One region of the Desulfitobacterium elongatum genome, then DNA from elsewhere that is predicted to be linked to it. Evidence: riboswitches for the same ligand, from Rfam matches in the RefSeq annotation. Region 1 holds a riboswitch; each other region holds the start of a gene.

Region 1 (3,278 bases):
TATCCGTTCCTTCACTTATGCTATTCATTTGTCGGGCTACTCTATCTAAGGCATTTTGTCCAGCTTGAGTTGTCGTTAGCGTCTTCGCCATGGAATCTGTAATCTCGCTACCACTCGCGGCAGCTTCCTGAGTACTCGCAGATATTTGTTCTATAGCAGATGATGTTTTGTGAACCACACCCGCTTGTTTTTCAGTTCCCTGTGCCACCATTTCTATAGATGCCGCTATTTGATTGGCCGCTTGAGTACTTTCTTCAGTAATGGCATTGAGCTCTTCAGATGAGGCAGCTACCTGTTCAGAGGACTGGGCAACGTGCTTAACGAGTGCATGTAAATTTCCCTTCATTAGATTGAAGCTCGTAGCTAACTGACCTACTTCATCGTGATCTTTAATTATGACATCTACAACTGATAAATCTCCAGTTGCGACTCGTTCAACACTCGCCAAAACCTTCTTGATAGAATTAGCAATCAAATTAGCAATCAAGTATCCTATAATAAGACCTAATAAGGTAGCTACGATGGGTAAAGCACTAATTATTCTATTAGCCACTGCATTATCAAGATTATTTTCAGCATTAACCTCATCCGCATGCTTTACATTAAAATCAGCAAGTTCTTCCAACATGACATTTATAGTGTCGAGATGAGATTGAGCATTATTAGCAAAATATTCGTAAGCCCCTTTTGGGTCACCTTGATTTATATCAATAGCTTTTTGTCTTTCCGCCCTATACGTGACAAATTCTTTTTCTATCTTAGACACTCTTTCTTTTTCATAAGAGTCAGTAGCAAGTTCCAGGTAAGAACTATAACTTTTATCAAAGTTGCCTGACCTTCTTTTCATCTCGTTTTGTAGATTCTGTTGAGTAGCTTTATCCTGTGTCAGAAGATAATGAAAGAATGCTGACTCGCCGGCTCTAGACTGTGCCCGTGCATCATTTATATACTCTACTGACATTAAGGAATTTGAGTACATAGCATTTAATTGAGCATTTGCTTTGGTATTATAATAATAACCAACAAATCCGACTGTTCCTATGAACAAAGCCATTAGGACAACGAGCGATAATATCTTCGTCCTTATTTTCCAGTTTCTGAACCAATTCATTTACAAATTCCCCCTCTTATTAATTCGCAAAAATAAAAAGCCGCCATAAATCAAGCATCATGACGGCAAATTTCTATAACTCACTTTGTAACCCAGCAATTGTTAGCCTTACTGGACGACCTATAGCTTTTCGTCCCTGACCTTCACCAAGTTTGCCTTTATCATTATATCCATATTCGAATCTTAGTGTCAGAAAATAGAAATACCTTGTATAATACTTCAAAAATTTACAACATGCACTAAATTTAGTTAAATCATAACACTACAGGTTATATTTTTCAACATATTTATATAACTATTAGTTTATGAGTTATTTGTTAATATACCCTTACAATTATTGTGAGGAGTGATAAGAATGATAAAAATCAATAATATAGTTAGTAAGAACATTAGATATTTCAGAAAACTTAAAGGACTAACCCAAGAAATGCTTGCAGAGAAGGTCGAAGTAAGTACGGTTTATATTAGCTATATAGAGCGTGGAACAAAAGTCCCATCACTAGATTTATTAGGAAAGATTGCCGATGCTCTGGTAATTGATCCCGCCTTATTTCTAATTCAAGATAATGATTTAAAGAACTTAGAAATAAAAAGACTTGTATGCACATTAAGCAATTTGGATAAATCATCATTTCTATTTATCAGTGACGTGATTAATGCATTTTTGAAAATGAAAAATTCAAAGCTATGACTTATGAAATCTTTTTTAATATCAATGGCTTAAACTTTTAGTGTCATCGTCATTTCATTCGCCAAGCATCGGCTCTAATTCTCCATAGAATGAACTATAACGGGATCGACCTCTATAAGGCCAATCCCGTTATAGTTTGTGAGATAGAGTTCACTTAATGGTTACCGCTAATTCCGGAAAAACGACCGCACGTACCTCTGGGACTTCCACGCCCTGAAACTCCATTTCTTCAAGACCCATTGTTCATATTCACGACTAAGATTATAATAGATTAAATCAGATTAAGCCTAAGGAGGAAAACTAAGATACAAAAGAAAACCTTCTTCTTAATAATCCTTAGTTTTATATTGATATTCAACCTCGTTTCTTGTTCCCAAAAGTCTCAATCCATGCAAATTCCTGAAAACGCTAATCCAACTGCAACATCAAGCCAGGAGTCTAAAGAAGAATCTGATAGCACAGCGGCTGTTGAACCTAAACCGATAAAAGCTGAAGACAATAAGGAATCAAGAATAGAGAAGCAAGTTGATGCTTTTAAACCAGAAGAAAATCAAAGAGCTGTTGATCTATATGAGAAAGGCTTAAATCTATACTATGACCGCAAGTTCACGGAAGCCCTGGACCTTTTTAATCAGGCCCTGGCCATTGATCCTAAAAATTATCAAGCACTTAATGCTAAAGGAGCAACTTATGCGTTTCAGGGTCGATACAGTGAGGGAATTTCATTGATCCAAACAGCGATTCAAATCAAGCCAGAGTTTGTCTATGCACATTTCAACTTGGGTTTAGCCTATGAGCTTGCAGGGAATTATGATAAGTCGATCGAAGCGTATAAAGAAGCACTCAAGCTAGATGAGAAGGATGTTTGGAGTTATTATGGAATCGCAAGTATTTACGGACGCAAAGGAGATGTCGAGAAGGTCATTGAATGGCTTCGCCCGGCTATTGCCCTTGAACCTGAAGTCAAAGCAGTAGCTCGTGAAGAAAAGGATTTCAACCCAGTAAAAGGCGATCCTCAGTTCCTGTCATTGATTAAATAGTCCTGAAGCTTAGCTTCTCTAGATCAACCCAGCTGAAGCAATGAACTTTATCGCCTCTTCCGAGGTTGCATCTACTTCTTTCACATATTCTTTAGGGACAAGGATTAAATTTCCTGCCCACTGCATGGATTGCATTAGATAAACAGATACATATCCTTCTGGGATGAAACGATTATTTCCCTCGTTGGTGACAAAGCCCAGGAGCTTTACGGGTACATTTGGCAATTCGACAATCGCCAAATGTGAAAATCCTTTCTTATCTCCTGATAATGAATTAATGGTATCCTTAATAATTCCGTAAATATTTTTGATGACAGGAAGTCTAGCAAAAAGAGTTTCGACCAATTTTAGGAGTTGACTGGTAATCCAGTTCGATGCTAAGAGCCCCACCAAAAAGATGAGAGCCAGTGTAACTATCGCTCCTAGGCCAGGAAAG
Region 2 (3,278 bases), 540 kb from region 1:
TTTTGATGGCACAGCTAGCACAGTCCAGACCGTCTAAAGTAAGTTGATCACGCGCGTTAGACAATAGAATCCATCCCCTTATAGGCTAAGATGTTGCTAGTACTTTAAGCCAAAATAAGGGGAAATATACGCAAAAAACTATTATTTCATTAAATGAATAAATCTAAATGCACGTGCGTTCAGATATACTATCGTTGAGATATCCGAATGAAAGCACATAACAATACCGTTCAAATAAAAGCCCCTCTCGCATAGTGTAAGAAGGGCTTTCGTAAATATTATCTTTATCGCCGTTCAACTAACCAGCGTCCGATATTGTTTCCGGTAATCGAGGCGTTTCTCTCAAAAAACAGAAAGCTTTGTTGTCCATTGACGCTGATTGTATACTGGTCGCCTTGTCCTCTGGCTTTCATTGCCGCCGCTGGCCGGACGTTAAGAATCCTTTCAATGATATATGTGCAGCCGTCCTTCCAGGTCAGTTCGAGCGGCAATAATAAACCGTCCTTGTCAAAGGCGGCCACGACAGGCACATAGACTTTAGTATCAGCCATGTCTGTATTCCTCCTCAGAAAGGCGGTTATCGGCCTAAGAAATCTGACCGTGGGGTATAAGCTGTATTGAAAGAATAGCCTCTGGAGTTCATATCTCCCATCTTTATCAGCATGAGGTTAATATCCGTGTTCATCATGGCTGCGATCTGGACAACGTCATAGCCTTCACGGGCATACTCATGAACCTCGTCATCTGGGAGAAGCAGTGAAGCCGCAAACAAATTGGCCTCATACTCCGGGCGCGTATTCATGGAATAAAGAACATATTCACGGAACGGACTATCATCGGCAAGATCCCGATGATGTGCGTCATGTCCGAGTTCATGGGCGCAAACCAAGGTCTGTACTTGCTTCGGCAGATTATCATTCAAAAAGATGAAGCGGTTGCGCTGAATCACGCGGTAAAGCCCTTTCAGCTTGGTGAAGTCATTGCGTAACAGAACCTCGATGCCCAGCCCGTCTGCTATGGCAAAAGGATCGCGCGTTCCGAAACGTCTGACATATTTTTCAGCTGATTCATAAATGTGCCCCTTGTTCAATGAATTCACCCCCATGCTAATTCTATCACAGCAGCAGTCCCAAATAACGGACTACACCTTGTCGGCTTTACGGTACCTCTTTGGTGTATATTTCTTGTTTTTCTCCTTGGCTATCCAATAAGAGTCAGTGATTGCTCTCATAACGGCGTCCAGATCCTCGTCGTCCATATCGCCGCCGGCAAACAGTCCGCTAACTTCTGTGACAAGCTGTTGAGCATACTTCTTTCCACGGTAGCCGTATTTTTCACCGGCAGCATTTATAAACTCCTCGTTCTCGGTCAGAAGATAATTCACCTCAACACCTAAAGCTGCAGCCAGCTTACCGTATACCTCGCGTTTCTTAGGATAGCAATCTCCGTTTTCATAGCTGACCATTGTACGGAGAGATACTCCCACCGCCTGCGCCAGTTCCGCCTGCGTCATGTCTTTTGCGACGCGGGCATTTTTTATTTTTTCTCCGAATTTCATGTAGACCGCCCTCCTATAATAAGCAGGTAAGTTTCATATTGTATATTGACAAGTGAAAGTAAATTGCATATAATTCAAATATGCAGATAACCTGCATATTTATAATAATTCATGTTGCACATAGTGTCAAGAGTTATTTCTCTGTGTAAAGTGATTGAACCCAGCGGATTGCCGGAAAATTACCGTCTGCAAAGCGCATGACGGCTTTAATTACTCTGACAGCTAAATATAAATAAAGTTAAGGGCAAACCTGTCTAAAGGCAGGGACGCAAAGCCGAGGGTCTAAAGCGTTTGCCGCGCTATGACAGCCTGGCTGCCGATCTTTGCGAATGCCTGCCCTTTTTTAAGAGCAGGCATTTGTATTGATAGAGAAAATAATGCAGGAGGGTACGAGATGGTGAAAAAGATAAAGCTCAAATGTCCGAATTGCGGACGCCGAATTGCTGATTACAGTGGAAATGCTGAGGCCTTGGCTCTGGTGGCTGAAACGAGTAAGGCCGAAAGCGATGTACTCAGCTTAAAATGCCACCTGTGTAAATCACAGGTTTCGATTATGCTGGACAATAACGAGGTTTATGGAAGTAAACAGACCTCTGATTCCATGAAATAGTACAGGCTATACAACCGAATAAATAATACATCTATATTCGATTCCAGCGCTTGACGCTATCCTCCCCTTAATGCGGAGTGATTATAAAGGTGCCGGCCGAGCCTGACGAGTAGCACTATTGCTATGCGTCAGGCCCGGCCGGTTCTGCATTCCGAAGAAGCTGCTCGTTTGGCTCCCCAGAAAGGAGCAAAACCAGTGGCTTTTATTTTATGCAATAACAAAACAGCAGCTTGCTGCCGATCTCCTCCGCTTGTTCTTCATTTCCGGATTTTCAAATTCACGAAATGGAGGACAAGCTATATGGATAACCATGTTGAAAATTATTGCTTGCTCGTTAGGGGCAAGCGCATCCCAGTGACTAAAGAGGTCTATAAAGCCTATTACCAAAGTCGGGATAGGGAAAAGTACCTGGACAAGCTTGCGGAGGAAAACAATATCTCGCTTGAAGGCTGCAATGAGAAAGGCATCTCTGTAGAATACATAATCTTTGCCGCAACGGATTCTATGGAGGAGAGGATCATAACCGAGATGTTGATCGTAAAACTGCGCCAATGCATCAAAATGCTAGATGAGTCTGAAAAAATGGTCATTGCAGAGCTTTATCTTCAGGGTAAAAGCGAGCGTCAGATGTCGAAGGAAACCGGTATTCCATCGATGACAATACACGACCGCAAGACCAAGATACTTAAGAAATTAAAAAAAATGATGGAAAAGTAAAAAGTTTTTCCGTGCAACCCCTCACTTTTTTCCCTAAAGAAGTGAGGGGATTTTTTTATTCCCTTGTTGCTCTTTGAGAATATCATATCCGGCAGCATAAATACATGAGCTGTCCAGCCGTGTGAAAAGCGGCAGCGACGTTGACGGGCGCGCCAAGACTGCCTGCGGATGAATTTCATCCGTCGAACCGATGGCATCGAAGGTGACGAGCGGGAACGCCTGGTCATAAAACAGTCCGTGGTGGACTGTTTCGCAATGAAATGGACAGTGATAATGCTACTTCCGTCCAGCCACAGACTCAAGCAATGGGGGCGGCTTCCAGAGATCCTGGGAGAGGTGAGAAACCTATGGCGTTTGCTCAACCGGCAAACCGTTTATGCTGCCGCCCTTAGA
Region 3 (3,278 bases), 2.2 Mb from region 1:
CACCCAACTCGCAGAAGTTAAAGAAAAGACAGCTCTTGGCTATCTAAATGAATTCACTAAAAAGTATTCTTCCGGTTCAGAAATTTCTGCCGGTAAATTTAATCCTAATGCTCTAAAAGGTGGTCGACTAGAGGGAGAATTAATTCTGGAAGTTCCCGTACAAACAAAAGTAGTCCCACAATCAATTCTTGACGAGGCTACTAAGAAGAATATAATTATTCGTGACATTACCGGGAAGGAGTATAATTAATGGAAATTTACTATTGTGACAAGTGGTCTAATATTAAAAAGAAGCCTTGGAATATTATTGAAGATAGCACTGCAAGTATTCTTCATGCAAAACATCAACCATATACAGCTGTGTTAAGTGATGGGGGTCAACTGAAGTATATCGTTAACGTTACGGATAAATGGGTATCAGTAAGCTTTTTGGACAATCATTTTCGGAAATTCTTAAACTACGATTTTGTAGTTAAAGATGATAAAAGGGTATTCCTAAGGACGGTAATGTATTGGGAGTATGAAGGAGATACTGAGAATGAATTAAAGAGTATGATTTTTGGTTATCGGGAGAATGGTCACATTGTTATGGAACAAAGAGATTCTAAAACTGGTGAAATTGAAGAACGAGAAACGAACGATGATGTGTCTAGGAATTGGGATTCATTCCCTGAATTTGGTCAATATCTTAATTTATGCAGAGAAGAAAGATAACTAATTATAGGTCACTCGGTAGTGAATTGAAAATCATTGAACAAATGTAATTACCGATCTAAAGGCTTCTTCAATTTGCAGAAGAATTTAAATGCATAACCTTATGGTATTTTACTAAACAGGACGATTATGTCCTGTTTTTTTGTTTTTAGTAATTTTTAAAGTTCTATGGCGATTTGAGCATGAGTTTTATTTACACCCCAAACAAATTTTTAACCACTACCTTAACTATGACAGTGAAAACCGACTGATTCAGATTACTGAACACCAAGGTAAAATTCAGACCTTCGGTTATGACAGTGATGGCAATAGACTTTTCAAAACGGTTGGAGTCTACGCCTTTGAATCGCTTCCTCTTCCCTTAGAACCTGGCAAAGGTAACGGGAAGGGCGATTCGGATGGAAACGGAACAAGTGGAGACAACCCAGGCCAAGGAAAAGGCCCGAGTAAAAAGATTCAATCCTTGGGGATTTATTCGCTCATGCAGTTAAACCTCGGAGATTCTGTAGCAAAAAATGACAATAATAATGGAAATAGTAATGGCAACGGGAATTCTGGAAGTCATTGAGTTTAATGATCTTACGATATGGTCTTCACGTAGTTATCCGGATCAGAGTTCATCGGATAGGATAAAGATGATTGAGGTCTTATCCCAAAAAACCAATAAAACAATCCAACAGAAAGAATTTTGGGAACAATAGCGAGCAAACGCAAGTCTAGTTAACAAATCACATGGCTCCAAAGGAGGCCAAGGTAGCTTACTAAATCGAATTTGCAAGCTGCTAATTACGACAAAATCCGCGAAGAAATTATGTTATTCTATTACAAGATCAAAAAATCTACTGTTTATGGAAATGAAAATAATTAAATAGGCAAATCCACTGAAAAGTGGAGACGCAAAGCTATGGGTCTAAGGCTATAGAGCTATGATTGCCAAGTTGCTGATTATAAGCAGAATTAGAATTATGTTCTTTGGTCCTTCTCCCAAATAGGAGAAAGGCTTTTTTTATAATCATAAGAGCACTAAATGAACTTCTAGGTAGATAGCAGGAGTTATTTAGAAATTGTAGAATAAATGAGATATATCGCGATTTAGGGGAATGACTTATACAGTAAATTCGATGAATATGGAATGAATAAAGGAGTACAGATGAGCGAAAGTTTATTTCAACCCTCTTTAAATAAGGACAATCTTGAGGGGACAAAGACCTACGAAATAGGGAAGTTGCTTTATGTGGCTTTTTTTGGAGGGATAATCCCACTTGTGGCACTTGGAACACGAAATGGTCGATGGCTTAAAATAGATAAAAGGATTCTAAATGTATTAATTGGACTCGGTATGATTATTCTGCTTTCCAAAGTCATTATCTATGCTTTTATTACTCATACTCAACAGAATATTCTAATCGAGAGCAGATATGTAAGATATGCTTATAAAATGGCATCTGTTGGGCTATATATGGGTTATTATGGTGTAATGAAGAAAAAATTTAATCAGCATGTGTTATTGGGTGGAGAGACGAAGCCTATGCTTAAAGATGCAATAAAATGGATAATTGTAGGTATCGTAGGTGAATCTATTTTATTATTCGGAGGGGGCCCAATTATTAGTAATGTCATACGAATATGGGGTTAATAAGGTAGTTTTAAATGAAGTAATTCTATATATGGATATGAACCGTTATCAACAGGCTATCATTAAGTTGGAACAATTACTTTCCGAGGAACCGAATGATGGAAGTTTACTTTTCTTAATGGCGAATTGTTATTACTATTTGAATTCATATTCAGAAGCGACCGAGTATTGCAGAGAAAGTATGGCAAACGGTTTCTCTGCGCAACAATGTAATTATCTATTAGCTAGAATTTATATGGATACTGAGGAATTTGTTAAATCTGAAGAGCATTTTCTTGAGGCATTACGAATTAATCCCTCTGAAGCATCGGCTTTGGCTGCATATGGAATGCTCATGCTCAAATGTGGGCATGAGAAGAAAGCCTCCGCTTTAATGGATGAAGCAATGCGGATTGATCCAGAGAATGAAGCAGTATTACAATATAAGTTTCTGTATTACCTTCTCTATGAAAATAAGAATGCTCAGCTCAATATTTTACAAAAGTATTTAAACAATTCAAGTAGTGAAGTGAGAAAGCTGATAAAAATAGGAGTTTATAATCTACACAATAAAAATGTCAGGGAAGCACGCGAGAATTTCAGACAAGCATTTTTATTGGAGCCTACCAATCACGATTTGCTGATGATTTTGGAGAAGTTAGATAAGGAGTGTCATTGGGTCTTTTTCCCTAATCGCTTTGTAAAATGGCCAGCTTTAGTTTGGGTAGTTTTTTTTATCTTCATAATAGTAGGAAGCAACTTTATAGATTCTAATATTTTAGTAGTCATCGTTTTATTGTATATTCTTCTTGTGATTTATACATGGGTTTCGCCGCTGGTCTATAAAGTTATTATTCGTGTCAATCGGAAAATATAGAACTGAGTTAATTTAGCGATGATAACACTAATAGAAAAGGAGTCTTTGATGAATAATATAGAGATTATTAAA

What was found. A riboswitch is a leader RNA that binds a small molecule or an ion and turns the genes downstream of it on or off. The one in region 1 is predicted to bind cyclic di-GMP.
Region 2: linked by a shared signal. The riboswitch ahead of ACZ42W_RS16475 (hypothetical protein) and the one ahead of ACZ42W_RS19020 (methyl-accepting chemotaxis protein) in region 1 are both predicted to bind cyclic di-GMP.
Region 3: linked by a shared signal. The riboswitch ahead of ACZ42W_RS08500 (hypothetical protein) and the one ahead of ACZ42W_RS19020 (methyl-accepting chemotaxis protein) in region 1 are both predicted to bind cyclic di-GMP.

Annotation. Positions count from the first base shown of each region.
Region 1 covers NZ_AP038772.1:4,022,146-4,025,423, forward strand. The annotation lists gene ACZ42W_RS19020 (methyl-accepting chemotaxis protein) at 1-1,111, opposite strand, end outside; cyclic di-GMP riboswitch class I at 1,195-1,278, opposite strand; gene ACZ42W_RS19025 (helix-turn-helix domain-containing protein) at 1,467-1,802, shown strand; gene ACZ42W_RS19030 (tetratricopeptide repeat protein) at 2,192-2,842, shown strand; gene ACZ42W_RS19035 (DUF502 domain-containing protein) at 2,861-3,278, opposite strand, start outside.
Region 2 covers NZ_AP038772.1:3,482,090-3,485,367, reverse strand. The annotation lists gene ACZ42W_RS16495 (heavy metal translocating P-type ATPase) at 1-64, opposite strand, end outside; gene ACZ42W_RS16490 (hypothetical protein) at 285-551, opposite strand; gene ACZ42W_RS16485 (ImmA/IrrE family metallo-endopeptidase) at 578-1,099, opposite strand; gene ACZ42W_RS16480 (helix-turn-helix transcriptional regulator) at 1,142-1,558, opposite strand; cyclic di-GMP riboswitch class I at 1,792-1,879, shown strand; gene ACZ42W_RS16475 (hypothetical protein) at 1,953-2,168, shown strand; gene ACZ42W_RS16470 (sigma factor-like helix-turn-helix DNA-binding protein) at 2,469-2,885, shown strand.
Region 3 covers NZ_AP038772.1:1,791,950-1,795,227, forward strand. The annotation lists gene ACZ42W_RS08485 (hypothetical protein) at 1-250, shown strand, start outside; gene ACZ42W_RS08490 (hypothetical protein) at 250-714, shown strand; gene ACZ42W_RS08495 (RHS repeat domain-containing protein) at 857-1,282, shown strand; cyclic di-GMP riboswitch class I at 1,576-1,660, shown strand; gene ACZ42W_RS08500 (hypothetical protein) at 1,865-2,350, shown strand; gene ACZ42W_RS08505 (tetratricopeptide repeat protein) at 2,328-3,206, shown strand; gene ACZ42W_RS08510 (AAA family ATPase) at 3,255-3,278, shown strand, end outside.